3 regions of the Labrenzia sp. THAF187b genome follow, and region 3 is predicted to be linked to each of the others. Evidence: predicted binding sites of a transcription regulator. Region 3 holds the regulator's gene; each other region holds the start of a gene.

Region 1 (4,602 bases), 2.1 Mb from region 3:
CCGATGGCGGCAACATCACCCTTCTTCAAGGCTTCATGCGCAATGTTCCGCGAAGTATGCAGCTTCTCGATGTCCTTGACCGGATCGACGCCATAATCGGCCATCAGCTGCATCGGGCACAGCATGTTCGAGGTGGAACCGATATCACCAAAGGCTACCTTCTTGCCCTTGAGGTCGGCCGGCCGCGTGAAACCGCTGTCGGCTCGTACGACGACGGCACAGAAGTAATCCGGGCGGCCAAGACCGATAAGCGGACGGGCTTCGGTCAGTTTGTTGATCACGATGTACTCGGCAGGGCCGGTTACGACGAAGTCGACGCGTTTGGCGCGCAAGGCTTCAGCCGCCGCGGTCCGGCTGGTAACCGGGAAAAACTCGAAGGTGTGGTCTGTTGCATTTTCAAGGGCGTTCTTGAACGGCCCCCATTCAACCTGCAGCCGCTCCAGGCCCTCCACATCGGTAACGGCCAGTTTGAACGTGTCGGCCAGGGAAGAAGACAGGGAAACGGCAAGAACGGCAGCCGCGAGTGCGGCTGATTTCAAAAAGCGCATGACAGGAACTCCTCAGACAGCCGAAACAAAGCCGGCAAGGCAAAAGAAGCGTAACGACAAGCGCGCTGCGGAACGTGACTGTATTATGTAAATTTTACGAAATTTACATCAGAGAAAGACGGATCTACGAACCAGAAATTTTCTATGTCTTCGAACCTCCAGACAAATCTTGATCTTATTTGTTTTCCGGCAAATTTTCTCGATGTCTCTGTCGTAAAACTTCATAAAAGTATAATCGTATAGACATCTGTTCTCGGCACATGTCTGCTAGTTCGCTCTCCGTTTTTCGGAGGGCCCGATGCTGGTCATTGAGCAATTATCTAAAGTCTTTGGAGACCTGACCGCGGTGGACAGTGTCTCCCTTGCCATTCCCAAGGGACAGATGGTCGGCGTGATCGGCCGGTCCGGTGCCGGCAAGTCCACGTTCCTGCGCATGATCAACCGGCTGGCCGACCCCAGCCGGGGGACGATCCTCAACGAGGGAAAGAACATCACGGCCCTGAAGGGCCGCGAACTGCGGCTTTGGCGCGCGTCCTGCGCCATGATCTTTCAGCAGTTCAATCTCGTCGAGCGCATGGATGTGCTGACCAATGTCATGGTTGGCCGCATCGCCCACACAGGGTTCCTGCGTTCCATGACGCGATCCTTTACTGACGAGGACCGCGCCCGCGCTATCGAGGCCCTGGACCGGCTGGACCTTGTGCCCCAGGCACTGCAACGAGCGGGAACCCTTTCCGGCGGGCAGCAGCAGCGCGTCGCCATCGCCAAGGCGCTGGTGCAGAACCCGCGCATCATGCTGGCCGACGAACCGATTGCTTCACTCGATCCGGCCAACGCCAGCCGTGTGATGGACGCCTTGCGCGAAATCAACCGGACGGACGGTCTTACGGTGCTGGTCAACTTGCACACGCTCGACACCGCCCGTGCCTACTGCGACCGGATCATCGCAATGAAGGACGGACGCGTTCAGTTCGACGGCACGCCGGACACCCTGACCAGCGAGAGGGTTCGGCAGATCTACGGAACCGACGATCTTTCCGGTGACATCAACGAAGCAGTCACCTCCACCTCCCTTTCGACAACCACTTCCCGGCCACCGATGAAGGCTGTCGGGTCCTGACCTTCGCGAAGCGGATCATCCGCTCTCGCTCTTGAAGCGGCCTTTGCCGCGCAAATCGCCGGATCTGCCGGCACCAAAGGAGACTTGAGATGAAGGCCATTTTTGCAGCAGCCGTTTCCGCTGCCGTTCTTGCAGCCTCCCCGGCCGTGGCGGACAGCTGGAAGGACCAGTACAAGACAGTCAAGTTCGGCATCCTTTCCGGTGAAAACGAAAAGGACCGGATCGCCCGTTACACACCTTTCGAAAAGTACCTGGAGAACGAACTCGGCGTCGATGTCGAAATCTTCACCGCCGGATCCTATGACGGCGTGATCCAGGCCATGGCGGCCGACCAGATCGAATTCGCCTTCTTCGGTTCGTCTTCCTATGCCGCTGCCTACACCGAAACCAACGGCGGTGTGGTTCCGCTTGTCTCCCGCCTGCAGAAGGACGGTTCCACCGGTTATTTCTCGGTCGTCGCCGTGCGTTGCGACAGCGGCTACAAGACCCTTGAGGACCTGAAGGGCAAGACACTGGCTTTTGCCGATCCTGACAGCACGTCCGGTTATGCCGTGCCTTACTTCAACCTCAGCAAACAGGGCTATGAACCGAAAACCTATTTCGGAGCCATTCCCTTCTCCGGGGCCCATGAAACCGGTGTGCTTGGTGTCTACAACAAGCAGTATGACGCTGCCGCTACCTACATCACCAACGAGGAAGACGGCATTCCGCAGCGCATGGTCACCAAGGGCATGATCGAGAAGGACGCGATCTGCACCATCTGGAAGTCACCGGAAATCACTTCCGGTCCGCTGGCTGCCCGCAGCAACCTGCCTAAGGGCCTGATCGATGCCATGCGCACCGCGGTCATGGAAATCCCGGAGAAGGACACTCTGGCCTTCATCGAAATGACCGGCGGCGAAGACAGCACCCAGGAAGCGTGGATCGAGGTTGATCACGACCGTTACCAGTGGATCGTCGAAATGCGCGACTGGCTGAAGAAACAGCGCCGCGGCGGCTGACTTTTCGGAGCGAGGGAGGAGACCGGCTGATCCGGGTATCTCCCGACAACCCGACCATTGTCATCCCGGGCGGCACTTCGCGTCTCCCGGGATGACGCCAGGAAAAACTTGTGGCGCAGAAAGCTGCTGCGTCAGCGCTTCCTGCCCAAAATCATCGGAACTAGAGGCATGACAGTGCTCTCCCCTGCCATTGACCGGTTTGAAATCGATTATGCTGCCGCCCGCCGGTCAGCCCTCCGGGTAAACCTCGTCTCGACTGCGATCTTCGCACTCTGCTTCTTCGCAACAGCGTGGTTAGGCGGTTTCTTCGACATGACCGACGTCACCCTGCCCGATGGCGACCGCGTGTCCATGTGGAAGATCTGGGCAGGTTTGCCACGGCTTGGAGAGTATCTCTACAAGACCCTGCCGGAGCTTCACCGCGAGACACTCGGGGCGGATCTTGCCGGTTGGTTCTGGCGCTGGAAGGTCTGGCTCTGGCTGCTCCTGGAAACGATCCTGATTGCCTATATGGCGACATTGCTTGGCATCGTCGGTGCATTTCTTCTCAGTTTCCCGGCGTCACGGAACCTCTCCCCCAACTGGCTGGTTCTGAACGTCACCCGCCGGTTCCTGGAAATCATCCGGACGGTTCCGGATCTCGTCTGGGCACTCATTTTCGTTTTCTGTTTTGGTGTCGGCCCGCTGGCCGGTGTTCTCGCCATCGGTCTTCATGCCACCGGCGCTCTCGGCAAGCTCTATTCCGAAGCCAACGAAAATGCCGACATGCGCCCGCTCGAAGGCATCAAGGCGTCGGGTGGCACCTGGTTCGACCAGATCCGCTACGGCATCGTGCCCCAGGTTGTCCCGAACATCATCAGCTACACGCTGCTGCGGTTCGAGATCAACGTTCGGTCCTCCTCCATCATCGGCTTCGTCGGCGCAGGTGGTCTGGGCCAGGAGATCCGCGTGGCAATGTCCTTGCAGGAATACACCGATCTTTCGGCCTTGTTCCTGATCGTCTTCCTCACCGTGATCGTCATCGACATGCTGAGCGAAAAGGTGCGTCATCGCATCATCGGCCTGACCGGAAAAGGCATCTGACCATGACCGCGCAATCTCCAGATATCGCCCGCGCCAGAACGCTCGTTCCAGGCGCCTTTTCAACACCGCTCCGGACGCGCCTGATCCGTCTCGCCGGTTGGTCGGCTTTCCTTCTTTTGACCGGCTGGTGCCTGTGGGATTTCGGCTTTGCGCCTGAAAAACTTCTTCACGGGGCGACCCGCTTTGGCGATGTGCTCGCCTTCATGTTTCCACCCCACATCTGGACAAGTTGGGCGGAATGGCAGGAAGTTCTGAAGGGCCTGGGAGAAACTGTCGCCATGGCGTTCATGGGCACGCTTCTGGGAGCCCTGGTTGCGTTTCCACTGGCATTCCTGGGCGCCAAGAACATCCTGCCACTGTCCTGGCTCCGGCTTGGTGTCAGGCGCGGTTTCGACGCCCTGCGGGCGATCGAACAGCTGATCCTCGCGCTCGTCTTCATCCGCGCCTTCGGCCTCGGGCCGCTGGCAGGCATTCTGGCCATCGCGGTTTCCGAAGTCGGCACGTTTTCGAAGCTCTTTTCGGAAGCCATAGAGAACACCAGTCAAAAGCCGGTTGAAGGCGTGCGCGCTTCCGGCGGCGGCAGCCTGCAGACAATCCGCTTTGCGGTTCTGCCGCAGGCCCTGCCGGTGATCCTGTCGATCATCCTCTACAATTTCGAATCCAACACCCGCACCGGCACCATCCTGGGCATTGTCGGCGCCGGAGGCATCGGCTTCCTCCTCGCCGACCGCATCCACGCCTACCGCTGGCCGGAAGCCTGGACGATCATTTTCCTGATCATCTTCATGGTCTACCTGATCGACGGCTTCTCCGGCTTCCTGCGGCGGCGGATCATCGGCGGGGAACCGGG
Region 2 (4,602 bases), 2.5 Mb from region 3:
CGTGCCACCCGGGCCGGTTTCGAACAGGACGCTGGTATCCGGCATCGGTTTGAACGACCAGTTGGCATCTGCCGAAGGGTTGATCGTACCCTGTTCGACAATGTAGCGCACCAGGACGTCGCGATTGGTGTCCGGGCCGACGAAAACGACAACGTCGTCGCTGATGCCGGGGAAATTGCCGCCGCCACCTGCACGGTAATTGTTGGTCGCGACCACGAAGGTTGCTTCGGGGTCAAGCGGTGCGCCGTTGAACTCCAGGTTCACGATACGGCTGGCGTCCGGATTGAGGACTTCGCCTTTCGCGGCGTATTTCGATGGCTGGCTCAGGTCTATCTGGTAGGTGACACCGTCGATCACATCGAAATTATAGCTTGGAAACTCCGGGTTGATCAGTGTCTGGTCGGCCTTGCCCGGCTCGATTTGCTGGAAAATTCCGGCTGAACGTTCCAGCCATTCCTTCACCGTGCTGCCCTTGATGGCGACCGCGCGAATGGTATTCGGATACAGGTAGAGATCGGCCACGTTCTTGATGGCGACATCGCCGACCGGAACATCGGTGTAGTAGTCCGGGCCGCCACGACCGCCAGCCTTGAAAGGCGCTGCTGCGGAAAGAACCGGCAGGCCTTCCCATTCCGTACCCTTCAGCATCTGTTCGATGTACCAGATCTGCGCCTTTGAAACGATCTGGACGCTCGGGTCGTCGGCCACGAGGGCGAAATAGGAATGCAAGGGAGCCGACGTCTTGCCGACGGGGCGGCGGACATAGGCAAGGGTTGCCTCGTGATCTTCCTTCACCGCATCGAGTACATCCTGCTGGCTCTCCACCAGCGGTGTTACGGTTCGACCTTCTTTTTCGTAGATCGGGCGTGCTTCGGTCATGAAATTGGCGACACGCCAGCCGTTGCCGTCGCGCTCGATCATCAGGTCGATGACGCCCAGATGCGATCCCCAGAAGCCGCCCATCGCGGCAGGCTTGCCGAACAACGTGCCTTTCTCGCTGTCGATACCCGGCAGTCCCTCATACTGGGGACCGGGGAAGACCAGATGCTGGTGACCGGTAAAGACGGCGTCGATCCCGTCCACGCCGGCAAGGTGCAGTGAGGCGTTTTCCATGCCTTCGGAATAATCGTTGGCGTCAATCCCCGAGTGGGAGAGGGCGATTACCAGGTCGCAGCCCTGTTCGCGCATCTCCGGAACGAAGGCCTTGGCGGTTTCGATGATGTCACGCGCATTGGCGTTGCCTTCCAGGTGGCGGCGGTCCCAGTTCATGATCTGCGGTGGCACGAAGCCGATGAAGCCGATCTTGATCGGATAGGACTTGCCGGCACCGTCGGTGACCTGTTTTTCAACGATCACATAGGGCTTCAGGAAAAGGGCGTCGTCTCGCGGGTTGCCGGCCAGCGTGCTTCCCTTGACAAGATTGGCGCAGACGACGGGGAAATTGGCACCGGCCAGCACCTTCATCATGAAGTCCAGGCCGTAGTTGAATTCGTGGTTGCCGAGTGTTGCCGCGTCGAATTCGAGAACGTTCATGCCTTTGATGACTGGGTGCAGGTCACCTTCGTTCATGCCGCGTTCATAGGCGACATAGTCCCCCATCGGGTTGCCTTGCAGAAAGTCGCCATTGTCGACCAGAACCGAGTTTGTGGCCTCGTTCCGGATATCGCGGATCAGTGTGGCTGTCCGGGCGAGACCGGCGGTGTCGACAGGTTTGTCGCTGTAATAGTCGTACGGGAAAACATGGACATGGAGGTCCGTCGTCTCCATCAGGCGAAGGTGAGCCGTACCTTCCTTGGCCAGAACGGAATAGGGGTGCAGAGCTGCCGTGAAGCCAGTTGCCGCCGCGCCCATCAAAAGGGTGCGCCGTGAAATCGATAAGTCTTTGATGCTGGACATGGAATGGCTCCTGTTCGGTCGCTCGGCGATTGGTGTCGTTCAGCCTTGCGGAACAGCGCAAGCCGGACCGACAGCTGCCGGTGCCAGCCGGGCGGCATGTTTCCGCGGAACACGGTTTTGATCCGCAAGGATTACAACCGTATGACGCAAATTGCTGCCCGGATCGTCAGTTTTGTCAAGCAGGTTTATGGGGCGTCAAGCGGGCTCTACTCGCTGATCTGGCCAGCCATGACCGAGATCGTTTCCACGTAGACACTGGCCTTGTTCCATTGTTTCAGAACGTTGTAATTGGCGGTGCCGGGGCCCCAGCCCTGGCCGCGGCGCCAGCCTTTCTGGGCCAGGTAGTTTGCGGTGGAAGCCAGCACATCCGGGATCGAGCGGATCAGGTCCTTGCGGCCGTCGCGGTCATAATCGACCGCGTAACGGACATAGCTGGTGGCGAGAAACTGGGTTTGGCCGAGTTCGCCGGCCCAGGCACCTTTCATTTCGGCCGGCTGCATGTCACGGCTCTGCACGATCTTGAGCGCGGCGACCAGTTCGGCGGTGAAGAAATCGGACCGGCGGCAATCATAGGCCAGCGTGGCAAGGGATTGCAGGACCGGCATGTTGCCGGAGAAGCTGCCGTAGTTGGTTTCAAGCCCCCAGATCGCCAGAAGTACAGGTGCGGGAACGCCATATTTCTTTTCGATGCCACGGAAGATGCGGGCGTAGGTCTTGCCGAGCTGCTTGCCCCGCCGGATCATCGCGTTGTTGACCCGCTTGGCATAGAACTGGTTGAAGCTGAGCTTGAAGGATTTCTGGTTCCGGTCGAGCGAGACCACCTTCTTGTTGTACTTCACGTTTTTCAACGACGGTTCAACGACCCTTTTCTTGAGGCCGTAGCTTTGGGAATTAGCAATGAACGACTGTTTCCAGGCTTCAAATCCGCCAGGGCCGTTGCCGCAGCTTGCACTCCAGGCAGAAGGTGCGGACAGAAGAACAAAACCAAAGACGAATGCAGAAAGGAGGCGCATCGAATCCCCGCTGGGCCAATATAAGATTACCTACATTCTATCCGAAAAAACGGTAGCGTCATCCGGCAGATACAGGAAAAAGAGGTGTGGAAGCGGACAAATCCGGTCTCGTCTTTGCCGGTTGCCGCAAAATCAGGGGTCGTGCCGGATGAAGTGGCTGTAAGATGGCGCGCCCGGGCTAAGGGTGCCGGCGCGGTCGAATTCGCTGTCGGCGTTGAAGCTGATCTTCGGCAGCGTTTCGAACCTTGCGATCGTCTCCCGGTGGCCTTCGATCTCGTTTTGAAGTCGCGTTTCCAGGTCTTCCTTTGCCTCACCCTTGTGATAACCGTGAACACCGTGGACGATCCTGGGAACCAGAACATCGAAACCCAGATAGCGCAGTGTGTAGGCGAGTGGCCAAAGCAGCATCTGAATGTCGCCTTCCTTGCCGTTGTGGGCACTTTCGCTCGCCTTGGATCCGGTCGTGACGCAGAAAAGAACCGGCTTGTTCCTGAAATGGCCGGTATCGAAACGGTTGGAGGTGTCGTGCAGGCCGCCGTTGGCCAGCACGCGCTCGCACCAGCCCTTCAGGATGGCGGGTGGGGCGAACCACCAGACCGGAAAATGAAACACGATCCGGTCCGCCTGGCGCAGCTTCTCGACTTCTTCCGAAACAGCCGCGGGAAGGTTCCCGGTTTTTGAGGCAGCTTCCTGTGTTTTCAGAACGTCGTAAGGTTCAGTGACAATCTCCTCCACGTAATGCGCTGCGCGCTCCGCCGGATCGAAGCCAAGCTGGTAGAGGTCTGACCAAAGCACCTCATCGCCTTCAGATCGGCACGCGGCTTCGGTTGCGCGCGCCCAGGTAGCGTTGAAGGAAGTCTGAGCAGGGTGGGCGAGAACGATGAGGGTGGTGGTCACGCGGTGGGGTCTTCCGGAATGAGCGACAAATCAGGCAACGGGTCACACCCTAAACGGTCTTTTCCGGCCTGGAAATGAGAACGGGCACGATGCTCGGGGAGCGAGACATCGTGCCCGTCATCAGCCGGGCCGGCGACGCTTCTAGAACGCGTCGCCGGATTCGGCCGGGGGACTGAGAAAGGTTTGGGATCAGAAGGGGAGCAGGATATCCAGCACCTGGTTGCCGACCCGTGGCTGCTGGACATCGGTAATCTGGCCGCGGCCACCATATCCGATCCGCGCTTCGGCGATCTGCTCGCTGGCGATGCGGTTATCCGACGTGATGTCCTCAGGTCTGACGATACCGGCGACGATCAGCTCGCGGACTTCGAAGTTCACACGAACTTCCTGACGGCCTTCGATCACCATGTTGCCGTTCGGCAGAACCTGGGTCACCACGGCGGCGACGGTGGTCTGCAGGACTTCGTTGCGGTCGACGCTGCCGTCGCCCGAGAAGCTGGAGTTGCTGTTGACGTTGGCAAGGTCGCTGGCGGCAGAACTTGCCGGCAGGAAGATGGTGTCGATTGCCGTTCCGAGTGCGCCACCAACATCGGCGCCGCTGGACTCAGACCGGCTCCGCTCGGTCTTGTTGTCGATCTCGGCCTGGTCGTCGATGGTGACGACGACAGTCAGGATGTCACCGACCTGGCTGGCGCGCTGGTCCTTGAAGAAGGCGCGGCTGCCGGACTGCCACAGCGAATTCGGATTGTAATGAGCCTGCTGCGGTTCCGGCATGGGCATCTGCACCGGCCGGTAG
Region 3 (4,602 bases):
TTTCCGAATAGTGCAGTCGCGGACATAACCTCGTTTGTCTCCTTTAAACGCCCCTGCTGTCCCTGCGTCGCCCCGACGCCGAGCCGTCACCTTGAAAAGATGCCGAAGGGCCAAAACGCAACGTGCCGCCCCGATGAGGCGGCACGCAGCGGCTTTCTTATACACTGCCGGTACCATGCACTGTCAATGGAAATGGCGCACAAGACATTTCATGTGCCGCAGAGGGCGGATTTCATAAAATTCTCAATGACCTCGCCATAATTGGGGAAAAGTCGTTTCATCCCCAACTGGTTTGGGTCGAGTGGTTGCCTGACAAATTAACGTTATTGTAACCTCTCAGCAATCAGACACGAGATCTCGTGAGGCAAATCACCAAGAGGCACTAGATCTGCCAGCATTAAGCGTGCTTGCGCATGCTTAACACGGGGTTAATGGCCGCAGGACGGTCAAACTAAAGGGTGCGGCAATGAGTTGGACAAACGAACGAGTTGAGCTTCTCAAAAAGCTTTGGGGCGACGGCTTGAGCGCAAGCCAGATCGCAGGCGAACTGGGTGGTGTTACCCGTAACGCCGTGATCGGCAAGGTGCACCGCCTTGGCCTGTCCGGCCGCGCCAAGTCCACCTCTTCAAGCGCCAAGCCGCGCCGGCCGCGCACCGCAGCTCCTGCCACGGGTGCAGCGCCGAAGAAACCGACGACGTCACATCCGCAGTCGATCGGCGCAACGGCCCTGAAAGCAGACATCTCGCCTGCACCAGTGGTGGCTGCCAAGCCGCGCGTGGAGCCGATTGCAGAACTTGTTCCGATCTCGCAGCGGGCAACGATCCTGACGCTGACCGAGCGGACCTGCAAATGGCCGATTGGCGACCCGGCAACCGACGACTTCTACTTCTGCGGCCGCCAGTCCGATGCCGGCGTCCCCTACTGCGCTCATCACTGCAAGATCGCGTATCAGCCGGTCGCCGACCGCCGCCGCGACCGCAAGACGATGGCTCAGGCAGGCTGATAGCCTCGCACCGAACCAATTCATGAGAAAGCCCGCCATCTGGCGGGCTTTTTTCGTTCCTTGAACACACTTTCGATCGCCAATGACTGGTCGCAAACCCGCTTTCGGAATCTCGCAGGAAGTGTGACTTTCTCTCGCGCTCCCGAGGCTAACGGCATCCGGTTATTCGACTAGTCTATCGACCAGGATCGCGTTCAACCTGGAACCGGAGCGCCGCAGCTTCGCAAGATCTTGAAATTCCGCAGAAGTCCAGAAATCGTTAGCGCTTTCCCGGTCAGGGAACTCGAGGATAAAAGCTGCATCCGGGATCAACAGATCCCCTTCAAGACCGCTGGGATTGCCACCACGGACAAGGAACCGCCCTCCATGTGCCGCAACCAGGTCTGGAATTCTTGCAAAGTACTCCGCCATCCAGTCGCGATTTTGAATTTGCATCTGGCCGATCACAAACGCTGTCATGAGTTCACTTTCAAAACGGGCTGATCTCCACCCCGAAGCTAGCCAATCAACAACAACGGTACAACCGCGCCGCCTGGCATGCTGGTTCCCGGAGGTGTTTCCTCCGTGATGAAAAACTTGAGGGCAAGACAAAAAAGCCCGCCAATGGCGGGCTTCATTCAGGGCGTTGGCCGGTGAAATCAGCCGACTGCCGTGAACTGGTCATTAAAGGCGTATCCGGCACCACGGACGGTACGGATAGGATCCTTCGCCTTGCCCTTGTTCAGAGCCTTGCGCAAGCGACCGACGTGAACATCGACAGTGCGTTCGTCCACGTAGACATCGTGACCCCAGACCCCATCCAGCAGTTGTTCGCGGGAGAAGACACGGCCAGGCGATGTCATCAGGAATTCCAGCAGGCGGAATTCCGTCGGCCCCAGGTGTATTTCCTTGGTGTTGCGGCGAACACGGTGCGTTTCGCGATCCAGTTCGATATCGCCCGACCGCAACATGCTGGACACCACTTCCGGGCTTGCCCGGCGCAGGATGGCGCGCACGCGGGCCATCAATTCCGGTACCGAGAAAGGCTTGACCACGTAGTCGTCGGCACCGGTCGACAGGCCGCGGATGCGCTCTGCTTCCTCACCGCGTGCCGTCAGCATGATGACCGGCAGGCGCTCGGTGTCTTCGCGCGCCCGCAGGCGGCGGCACAGTTCAATTCCGGACAGTCCCGGCAGCATCCAGTCGAGCAGCAACAGATCCGGCAGGCTTTCCCGCAGGCGGATTTCCGCCTCATCACCCCGGACACAGGACTCGACCGAGTACCCTTCCGCTTCCAAATTGTATCTCAATAGAAGGCTGAGCGGTTCTTCGTCTTCAACGATGAGCACCTTCGGCATACATCTCGCTCCAATTACCGCAACCGGCGCCGAAGCGCCGGCCGTTAAGATCTTCTGCAAATCCGACGATTACCAGCAGGTCAGACCGCGCCTGTTTCGTCGACCTTTGCCCGGTCTTCCGGCAAACGCTCGCCAGTGACCATGTAGTAGACGTTCTCGGCGATGTTCGTCGCGTGATCGCCGATGCGCTCGATGTTCTTTGCGCAGAACAAGAGATGGACGCACTGGGTAATGACCCGCGGGTCTTCCATCATGTAGGTCAGGAGTTCACGGAAGATCGACGTGTAGATCGCATCGACCTCGGCATCGGCTTCCTGAACCCGGCGGGCGGCTTCCGCATCCTTCCGGGCGTAGGCATCCAGCACCTGCTTGAGCTGCGAAAGAGCGAGTTCCGTCATGTGCTCCACACCGATCGCGAGCTTCTTGGACTGCAAGTCGCTGTCGATGGCGATGACGCGCTTGGCAACGTTCTTTGCAAGATCGCCAACACGCTCCAGGTCATTGGCAATGCGCGTTGCAGCGGTGATTTCACGCAGGTCCTGCCCCATAGGCTGGCGGCGGACGATCAGCTCGATCAGCTTGACTTCAAGTTCGTTGTAAAGGCTGTCCAGCCGGACATCGCCCTTGATCGTCGCCTTGGCAAGCTCCAGATCCTGCGACACCAGCGCGGACACCGCATCGGCGAAAGCCTTTTCGGCAATACCACCCATTTCGGCAACCTTGCCGGCCATGGCCGTCAGTTCGTCATCGTAAGCCGAGACTGTATGTTCAGACATCCTGTGTCCCCTTCAGAAACCTAAAAAATGCTTAGCCGAAGCGGCCCGTAATATAGTCCTGCGTACGCTTGTCCTTCGGATTGGTAAAGATGTCCTCCGTCAGACCTTCCTCCACCAAAATACCCAGGTGGAAGAACGCGGTACGCTGAGACACACGGGCAGCCTGCTGCATCGAGTGGGTCACGATCACGATGGTGAAGTTTTCCCGCAGTTCGTCGATCAGCTCTTCCACCTTCGCGGTCGCGATGGGGTCGAGTGCCGAGCACGGTTCGTCCATCAGGATCACTTCCGGGCTGACGGCAATCGCGCGGGCAATGCACAGACGCTGCTGCTGACCGCCCGACATGCCGGTGCCCGGCTCGTCCAGACGGTTTTTGACTTCTTCCCAAAGTCCGGCCTTCTGCAGGCTGGAGGCAACGATCTCATCAAGCTCGGACTTGCTGCGGGCCAGTCCATGGATCCGCGGACCGTACGCAATGTTGTCGTAGATCGACTTGGGAAACGGGTTCGGCTTCTGGAACACCATGCCGACCTTGGCACGCAGCTGTACGGGATCGACCTTGGGATCGTAGATGTCCTCACCGTCGATCTTGATCGACCCTTCCACACGGCAGATGTCGATGGTGTCGTTCATACGGTTGATCGTCCGCAGGAACGTTGACTTGCCACATCCGGACGGACCGATGAAGGCAGTCACGGACCGCGGCTGGATCTCGATGTCCACGTCCTTGATGGCGTGGGTATCGCCATAATAGACCTGCACCTTGTTCGCGGAAATTTTGCTGTCGGTCATGGTTTTCGCCTGTTCAAAATTCGGCATCTCGTTCATCGGAGCAATCCTTACCAGCGGCGTTCAAACCTGCGGCGCAGGATGATAGCGATAATGTTCATGGTCATGAGGAAGACCAGCAGCACGATGATCCCGCCCCAAGCGCGTTCATAGAAGGCCGGGTCGGCACGTTTCGCCCACTCGTAGATCTGGGCCGGCATGGCCGAGTTCGGAGAGAAGAAACCGGCAGCCACACCGTCCGGGAAATTGGAGGCGATGAAGCCGACCATCCCGATCAGGAGCAGCGGAGCGGTTTCCCCAAGCGCCTGTGCCAGACCGATGATCGTGCCGGTCAGAATGCCCGGCATTGCCAGCGGCAGGACATGGTGGAAGATCGACTGCATCTTGGAGGCGCCAATGCCAAGGGCCGCATCGCGGATGCTCGGCGGAACAGCCTTCAAGGAGGCGCGGGTGGAGATGATGATCGTCGGAAGTGTCATCAGCGTCAGCACCAGGCCACCGACCAGCGGTGCGGATTGCGGCAGATGCATGAACTGGATGAACACCGCCAGACCGAGAATACCGAAAACGATGGACGGAACCGCGGCCAGGTTGGAGATATTCACCTCGATCAGATCTGTGAACTTGTTCTGCGGAGCGAACTCTTCCAGGTAGATGGAAGCGGCCACGCCGATCGGCAGCGACAGGAACAGCACC

The links. The regulator PhoB, encoded in region 3, activates phosphate uptake and scavenging genes when phosphate is short. The targets are predictions, from matches to a motif close to TGTCATNNANCTGTCAT.
Region 1: the regulator PhoB is predicted to act here: its motif matches at 768-784, upstream of phnC (phosphonate ABC transporter ATP-binding protein).
Region 2: the regulator PhoB is predicted to act here: its motif matches at 2,027-2,043, upstream of FIV03_RS16135 (bifunctional 2',3'-cyclic-nucleotide 2'-phosphodiesterase/3'-nucleotidase).

The regions. Positions count from the first base shown of each region.
Region 1 is NZ_CP045344.1:3,885,879-3,890,480, reverse strand. It holds gene FIV03_RS17895 (PhnD/SsuA/transferrin family substrate-binding protein) at 1-548, opposite strand, end outside; gene phnC (phosphonate ABC transporter ATP-binding protein) at 847-1,668, shown strand; gene phnD (phosphonate ABC transporter substrate-binding protein) at 1,758-2,669, shown strand; gene phnE (phosphonate ABC transporter, permease protein PhnE) at 2,838-3,752, shown strand; gene phnE (phosphonate ABC transporter, permease protein PhnE) at 3,755-4,602, shown strand, end outside.
Region 2 is NZ_CP045344.1:3,520,769-3,525,370, forward strand. It holds gene FIV03_RS16135 (bifunctional 2',3'-cyclic-nucleotide 2'-phosphodiesterase/3'-nucleotidase) at 1-1,896, opposite strand, end outside; gene FIV03_RS16140 (lytic murein transglycosylase) at 2,103-2,909, opposite strand; gene FIV03_RS16145 (NAD(P)H-dependent oxidoreductase) at 3,042-3,806, opposite strand; gene flgH (flagellar basal body L-ring protein FlgH) at 3,996-4,602, opposite strand, start outside.
Region 3 is NZ_CP045344.1:5,990,763-5,995,364, forward strand. It holds gene FIV03_RS27475 (aspartate aminotransferase family protein) at 1-26, opposite strand, end outside; gene FIV03_RS27480 (GcrA family cell cycle regulator) at 467-1,003, shown strand; gene FIV03_RS27485 (DUF1330 domain-containing protein) at 1,166-1,462, opposite strand; gene phoB (phosphate regulon transcriptional regulator PhoB) at 1,642-2,340, opposite strand; gene phoU (phosphate signaling complex protein PhoU) at 2,421-3,116, opposite strand; gene pstB (phosphate ABC transporter ATP-binding protein PstB) at 3,148-3,945, opposite strand; gene pstA (phosphate ABC transporter permease PstA) at 3,957-4,602, opposite strand, start outside.